DNA from 2 places in the Spartinivicinus marinus genome. Region 2 is predicted to be linked to the other one. Evidence: predicted binding sites of a transcription regulator. Region 2 holds the regulator's gene; the other holds the start of a gene.
What was found. Region 2 encodes LexA, which represses DNA repair genes until DNA is damaged. Its sites were predicted from a motif close to TACTGTNTANNTANACAGTA; they were not measured.
Positions count from the first base shown of each region.

Region 1: recN (DNA repair protein RecN) is a predicted target of LexA. The motif match lies at 1,744-1,763, and genes of this name have one in related genera.

Region 1 is NZ_JAPJZK010000001.1:3,791,572-3,795,571, reverse strand. It holds gene dnaK (molecular chaperone DnaK) at 1-781, opposite strand, end outside; gene grpE (nucleotide exchange factor GrpE) at 928-1,566, opposite strand; gene recN (DNA repair protein RecN) at 1,856-3,538, shown strand; gene fur (ferric iron uptake transcriptional regulator) at 3,641-4,000, opposite strand, start outside.
Region 2 is NZ_JAPJZK010000001.1:5,411,148-5,415,147, forward strand. It holds gene OQE68_RS24240 (SulA-like leucine-rich domain-containing protein) at 288-746, opposite strand; gene lexA (transcriptional repressor LexA) at 1,190-1,786, opposite strand; gene OQE68_RS24250 (TetR/AcrR family transcriptional regulator) at 2,176-2,832, shown strand; gene OQE68_RS24255 (L,D-transpeptidase) at 2,902-3,390, shown strand; gene nagZ (beta-N-acetylhexosaminidase) at 3,377-4,000, shown strand, end outside.

The DNA of each region.
Region 1 (4,000 bases), 1.6 Mb from region 2:
GGCGCTGCAAAGCCAATGGGTCATTGTGCAAGTCAATACCAGACTCTTTTTTGAACTCATCAGCCAGGTAGTCGATCAAGCGTAAGTCAAAATCTTCACCACCCAAGAAAGTGTCACCATTAGTTGATAACACTTCAAATTGATGCTCACCATCTACCTCTGCAATTTCGATAATAGAAACGTCAAATGTACCGCCACCTAGGTCATATACAGCAATAGTGGAGTCACCACGTTTTTTATCTAAGCCATAAGCCAGCGCAGCAGCAGTTGGCTCATTAATAATTCGCTTTACTTCTAAGCCAGCAATACGACCTGCGTCTTTAGTCGCTTGACGCTGAGAGTCATTAAAGTATGCAGGAACGGTGATAACTGCCTCTGTTACCGTTTCACCTAAATAGTCCTCTGCTGTTTTCTTCATCTTTTTCAAAACTTCAGCAGAAATTTGTGGTGGTGCTTTCTTATCACCTTTTACTTCAACCCAAGCGTCACCGTTATCAGCCTCTACAATTTTATAAGGCACCATTTTAATGTCTTTCTGAACGACATCATCTTTAAAGCGACGGCCTATAAGACGCTTAATTGCAAATAAAGTACTATCCGGGTTAGTAACCGCCTGACGCTTTGCAGGCTGCCCTACCAGCGTTTCACCTTCATCAGTAAATGCAATAATAGAAGGGGTTGTGCGCGCACCTTCAGCATTTTCGATAACTTTTGGATCACCATCCATAATGGCGACACAAGAGTTTGTAGTTCCTAAATCAATACCAATTATTTTGCCCATTTCAACTCTCCCCTCTCTGCCATCCAACCAGCAGAGACATGAAATACTCTAGCGTTAACTCGATTATCGCTGTTTGCAGGTTGGGTAACTTTGCCAGTGATAACCACTAAATCTTGCTTTTGAATATGTGTGCTATTTAGTTAATTTCAAGCTTTTTCATCAATTTTTGTTGCACTTGCTTTAGACACAACAACCATTGCAGGGCGAACTAAGCGGCCATTTAAGGTGTAGCCTTTTTGAATAGCAGCCAACACTGTGCCAGGCTCTGCATCTTGGCTCTCTTGCATAGCCATTGCCTCATGGAATTGAGGGTCAAAAGGCTCCCCAACAGGATCAAGCTGCTCAATATTAAATTTCTTAAGAACGTCCAAAAACATCTTCAGGGTTAGCTCGATACCCTCATGCATTGCTTTGCTGGCTTCTTCTCCAGTGGGTGTTGCCGTTTCTAGTGCTCGCTCTAAACTATCAACAACTGGTAACAACTCATTTGAAAATTTATCCAAGGCAAATTTATGTGCTTTTTCAACATCCTGTTTTGCTCTTCGCTGTACATTTTGCATTTCAGCCTGCGCACGTAAGACATGCTCTTTTGCTTCATTAGCTTCTGCCAGCGCAGTACCTAACTGCTGCTGTAATGCTTCAAGAGAAGCTGCATCCTGGGCCTGTTCATCTAAAGAGCTTATTTCATCAGAACCGGCACCTAGCTCTTCAGCTTGCTGAGTATCAACTTGATCATTGCTAGCAACCTCTTCTTGCTCATTCGGTACTGACTTCTCTTCACTCATCCCAGGTCCTCCTCAAAAGTAATCATTCGCATAAGTTTTATGCCCTAAAACCTCTTACTGGTGCTATATGGGGTTAAAGGTTTAGGTTTCAACCAAGTACTAGCTTCTTTTTTTGCCACATTTTTCTTCCAAAAAAATCATCACATGACTTGACACAAATACCTGTATAAACGTATATACTGTAAAAATAAACAGTTAGCGATTTTTTGATAAGCGCTTATGTCTTTCAGCCAAGCAAAAGCTTGGCTTTTAAGAGATATAGCTTTTATTAGCTAAGAGGGCTATATACATGCTGACCCAACTCGTAATAAAAAACTTTACCATTGTCGATCAGCTAGAAATTGATATTCCCACAGGCATGACTGCAATTACCGGTGAAACAGGAGCTGGGAAATCTATCATGCTTGATGCCTTAAGTTTGGCTTTAGGGGAGCGTGCCGATTCAACTGTAGTTCGCAACGGCGCTGCTAAAGCAGAAATTCTTGCCACATTTGAGTTGAGCAACTGCGTTGAAGCGCAAACCTGGCTAAAAACCAAACAGCTTGAAAGTGAGTACGAAAATGAGTGCATTTTACGTCGAGTAATCAGCCGTGAAGGGCGATCACGCAGCTACATTAATGGCAGCCCATCCCCACTACAAGACTTACGAGAGCTTGGCAGTTTATTGCTGGAAATTCATGGCCAGCATGCACATCACTCTCTACTCAAAAAAGACTGTCATCGCCAGCTATTAGATGAGTATGGCCAGCTTACACATCTTTATCAGCAACTTGTTACCACCTATAAAAAATGGCAGCGAAAAACCCAGCAACTTGAGATTATTACACGTCAGTCCGAAGAGCAGCAGGCCAAGCAACAACTACTCGACTATCAGCTTAGCGAATTAACCTCTCTTGAGTTACATGAAGGAGAAGTAGGCGCCTTAGAAAAAGAACAAAAACTATTAAGCAATATTGACGCTTTACAACAAAACTGCCAACAAGTGATAGATATTTGTAGCGAAAGTGAATCGACCAATTTATTGCAATTACTTAATCATTCACTACAAGTGCTTTCCAGTTTAAACACTGACAACCCACAATTATTAGAAGCACAACAACTATTAATCAATGCCCAAATTCAAGTTGAGGAAGCAGAGTCTTCTTTGCAACAAGCCATTCATCAGTCACAAGCCGATCCACAGCATTTACAAGAAATAGAGCATCGACTGAGCTGCATATACGATATTGCTCGCAAACATCGCACTCACCCCACTGAACTTGTCGCATTGCAACAGCAATTAGAAAATGAATTAAATCATTTAGCAGCCTCTGATGAGTTAATCGCTGAACTGGAAACGACAACCAAACAGTTAGCTGATGAATATTTTCAGCTGGCAGTAAAACTCTCTAAAAAAAGGCAGCTAGCTGCAAATAAACTGAGCAAGGCCGTTACATCAGAAATCAATCGTTTAGGTATGCCTCAAGGTCAATTTGAGGTAAAAATAGACGCAATATCCAGCGCCAAACCATTACCCTCAGGCCTGGATAGCATTGAGTTTTTAGTAACAGCCAATCCGGGGCAATCATTAAGGCCCATTCAAAAAGTTGCTTCCGGAGGTGAATTATCCAGAATTAGTCTTGCTATTCAGGTAGTCACAGCGCAAACCAGTACAACCCCAACACTCATTTTTGATGAGGTTGACGTGGGGATTAGTGGAGGTACCGCCGAAGTGGTTGGCTCATTATTGCGCCAAATTGGCAATCAAGGACAAGTGTTGTGTGTTACCCATCTACCTCAAGTAGCTTCACAAGGCCATCATCATTTCAATGTAAAAAAAGCAATAAAAAATAATACAACATTTACTCAAATTGAAGCTCTAACCCCTACCGGGAAAGTATCTGAAATTGCTCGACTACTAGGCGGGGTAAAACTAACAGATCAAACCCTAGCTTACGCAGAAGAAATGCTACTTAACGCACAAACAAGCTAATTTAAAAATATTATTAATATTTGCCACACTAGTTCTTTAACACAATTTAAAAAGCCGACTTACATCGGCTTTTAATCATTTACACAAGCTTACTCTATTTTATTATTTTTTGGGCCTTACATAGAGCACCAAGCTATGGTCGATTAACTCAAATCCATGCTTCTCTGCAATTTCATGTTGCAGCCGCTCGATATCCTTGTCACAAAACTCAACAATTTCACCAGTTTCCATACAAACCATATGATCATGATGATCCCCGTGCGCTAACTCAAAAACTGAGTGACCACCATCAAAGTTATGTCTGACCACTAAGCCAGCACTTTCAAATTGAGTCAAAACCCGATAAACAGTTGCTAGCCCAACATCCTCATCAGCATCCATTAGTGCTTTATATACATCTTCTGCACTCATGTGACGCTGTTCATTACTTTCGAGAATTTGCAAGATTTTTACACGTGGTAA
Region 2 (4,000 bases):
CTATTGTTGGTTGGGTTTTGTCTACCTTTATTACAGCTACTGTATTTATAGGCTTGATTACTAAGGAGTTCACATTAAGAAACCATGACAGATTGATATGACTCAAAAATTAACCTGCGTTTGTGCGATTATCAAATGAAATTTAGGTAAGAGAAGGGGAATAAAAATATTGAAACTCGTTTCAATAAATTAAAGGAAAAGTTTATCTCACACAATAAATAAAATGTCAGGTTTACTTTACTACTATTGCCAGAGGGTATTTTTGACAGTGCAAAGCAACTGTTTTACTAGCGTTGTCTTATATTAATTACATGACAGTTACCTTCTTGTGCTGCAATATCTAAAGCCGCTAAGGTTGTCTCATCTAGCTCTGGTAGCCAACTGACGACAGTATGACTTTTACCAAGAGTGAGTGCCTGTAACGTCAAATCTTTTATAGAGCTTTCATTGCTGGCAGTAAGAAATAAGACCTGTTTATTATTAATATAGGCATCTTGAAGCCACTTTAAGGTCATGTTGCGATATTGTTTGGAACACACGACGGTTAACCAGCGTTGTTTTTCATGATGGCTCAACTGTGCCAGCATGGGTGGAATAAATGATGTCAGTGGAATACGGGCTGAGGATAAAATAATTTCTGTAATATGCGTAAAGCCATTGTGGTCTGTCGATAAAGGGAAGTGATGGGGTTGATTTGGCGTGCTATGGTTGGGTTTTGAATCATTGTCACTGCCATTAAACTCCATGGGTATATTTCCTATTTTATTGTTAAACGAATGACTTTAAAAGAAGGGCGTCAAGTGATGAGCGACAGCAGCATTCTTTATAAAATAAATAAAGATTGTTACTGCAAGTCATACAGTAACAGACTTGTCTCGTCTTTGATGGTAGTTAGCGACGATAACAACGTCTAAAAAGTCATTCGAAAAGAATATTGTCATGTTCGTTAGTTACAGCTGCAGTGTATCACTGACAAAAAATCCATATCTTTGGCCTAATTCACTGTATTTACCATCTTGAGGGTAGATAGTGGATCAGAGTTGATAAAAAGATGTAAAACTGCAAATTAAGTCGCTTTTTTAAGAAAAGGTAGTAGCTATTAGATAATTAATTTCCCCTTGGGTAATTTGGGGCATATATAGATGGCTACCCAGGGGACTAAGTTAAAATTTCAGCTTTCGTGTAAAGGTTAGTGTCTAATCACCCCGACACTGATTCCTTCGATAGTAAAATTCTCGCTATGTAAGTTCACTTCGATAGTATTGAAATTACTATTTTCTGGATGCAATAAAACAACTTCTCCTTTTCGCTCAAATCGCTTAACGGTTACTTCATCATCAATTCTAGCAACGACGATTTGACCATTATGTACATCAGTTGTTTTGTGAACGGCTAGTAAATCACCATCGAGAATGCCACAATCCTTCATGCTCATGCCTTTAACTGTTAAAAAGTAATCAGCACGAGGTTTAAAAAAACTACCTGGTATCTGGCAGTAGTTGTCTATGTTTTGTTCGGCTAAAATGGGGAAACCAGCTGCTACCTGGCCTACTACAGGAATACCTTGTTGGGCGTCAGGGGGAATGCGAATACCTCGGGAGGTACCGGCAATAATTTCGATAGCACCTTTACGAGCAAGGGCTTTGAGGTGTTCTTCGGCAGCATTGACAGAACGAAATCCTAGTTGTCGAGCAATTTCGGCTCGAGTGGGAGGAAAGCCGGTTTCTTCAATATGGTCTTTAATAAATTGAAAAATTTCCGCCTGGCGAGCAGTTAATTTAGCCATTGAGATGGCTCCTTATACCTATTTGAATACTTGCTATTTTAATAAAATAACGGCTTTTTATAGCGGCTGTGGTTTTATACAGTTACTGTGATTATATCCAGTTTGGACTGACCTTCAACTGTTTTCAACTATTTCAGTCTTTTTTACGTGGTGTTTCCTTACTTAGCAGACGTTAATTTTACTTGCAGGAAAAAGTAAAGCCTGCTTGACTTGTATACGTATTAAACGTATGTTCAAAACGTTTGAAGATTACAACAGGCGGCTAATATAAAGCGAACATTTTATTAGTTGGCTTGCTGCTTGTATCTAAACTCAATTGGTCCTTAGCTTCCATGGGCACTCAAAATGGCCCAGAGAATCAAGGCTTTTTTAAGAAATGTTAATTGGCTATGGCGCAATCAGAAACTGTTGAACGAATACTAGATGCTGCAGAAGCGTTATTTGCAGAAAAGGGCTTTGCTGAAACATCTCTGCGGACGATTACCAGTAAAGCAGGTGTTAACTTGGCAGCAGTTAATTACCATTTTGGTTCTAAAAAAGCATTGATTCAGGCCGTGTTTGCCCGGTTCCTAGAACCATTTTGCAAAAAACTTACCATTAGGCTCAACGAATTTGAAGCATCATTAGCAGCCCAGAAACCGACACCTGAGCAGCTACTCAATTTGCTATTTCAACAGATATTATCTGTTGAAGCACGAGGAAAGAATGATCTTTCCGTATTTATGCGATTGTTGGGATTAGCATTTAGCCAGTCTCAAGGGCATTTGCGAAAATACCTTGAACAAGTCTATGGTGATGTATTTCGGCGCTTTGTGAGTTTAGTGGTGCAGGCGTCACCTGATTTACCGCCAGTAGAAATTTTCTGGCGGGTGAACTTTATGGTGGGATCTGTCGCATTTACCATGTCTGGTTTAGATGCGTTAAGAGACATTGCTGAAAGTGAGTATCATGAGCATACATCAGTTCCTGCAGTCATGAAGCGGCTAGTGCCCTTTTTAGCGCATGGCATGAAGGCTGAGTTGCCTGCAGCCAATCTAGAGGTTTAGTTAACTGCGCATAGATTAGTTAATATGTGGCTAGCTAAGGTATGACGCGTTAATGGGTAGCTAGTGAATATGCGTAAGCCTGTTATTTATGTCTCTATTGCTGAGCAAACACTTAGAGTATGCGATGGCGATCGGTTAATTACTCGGTACTCAGTGTCTACTGCTGCCAAAGGGGCTGGTCAGTGTCAAGGGAGTTATCAAACACCCTTGGGGCGACATATCATTCGAGCCAAAGTAGGGGGCAATTGCCCTCTAAATGCTGTCTTTGTAGGGCGACGTTTTACTGGTGAAATATATAACGAGACACTGGCCAGGCAATTTCCTAATCGTGATTGGATCTTGACTCGCATTTTATGGTTAAGTGGCCAGGAACCTGGTGTTAACCGGTTAGGAGAAGTCGACTCCATGCGACGTTATATTTATATTCACGGCACGCCTGATAGTGAGCCAATGGGAATTCCAGCCTCTCACGGGTGTATTCGTATGCGAAATGATGAGGTTGTGGAGCTGTTCAGTAGCGTGCCCGTCTATACCCAGGTAATCATTGAAAACGAGTAGTCGCAATCTATTGGTTAATCCTATGTCAGGTAATGTCATTGTAGATTTAGCAGGAACGACAATAACAGACGACGAGAGTCGGCTATTAGCGCAGCCTGCTGTTGCGGGAGTGATTTTATTTGCCCGTAATGTTGTTGATCGCCAGCAAGTGATACAACTGGTGCAGTCGATTAGAGCGGTACGGCAAGATTTATTAATTACCGTTGATCAAGAAGGTGGAAGGGTGCAGCGTCTAGTAACGGGCTACACTCAGTTACCCGCCCCCTGTCGGTTAGGTGAACTGTATCAATATGAACCTGAGCAAGCCAGCCAGTTAGCAGAAGACTTAGGATGGTTAATGGCCAGTGAGGTGATTGCATCAGGTATTGATTTAAGTTTTGCACCTGTATTGGATTTAGGCTTGCCCATTAGTCAAGTGATAGGCTCTCGTGCCTTTGCAGAGCAGCCCGAAATTGTTGCGACTTTAGCTCATCGTTATTGCTTAGGTATGAAGCAAGCGGGTATGGCGACCGTTGGTAAACATTTTCCAGGGCATGGCAGTGTGGCTGCTGATACTCATCATTCGATTGCTTGTGACGATCGCCCTTTTGCTGCGATTAAACAGGCGGAT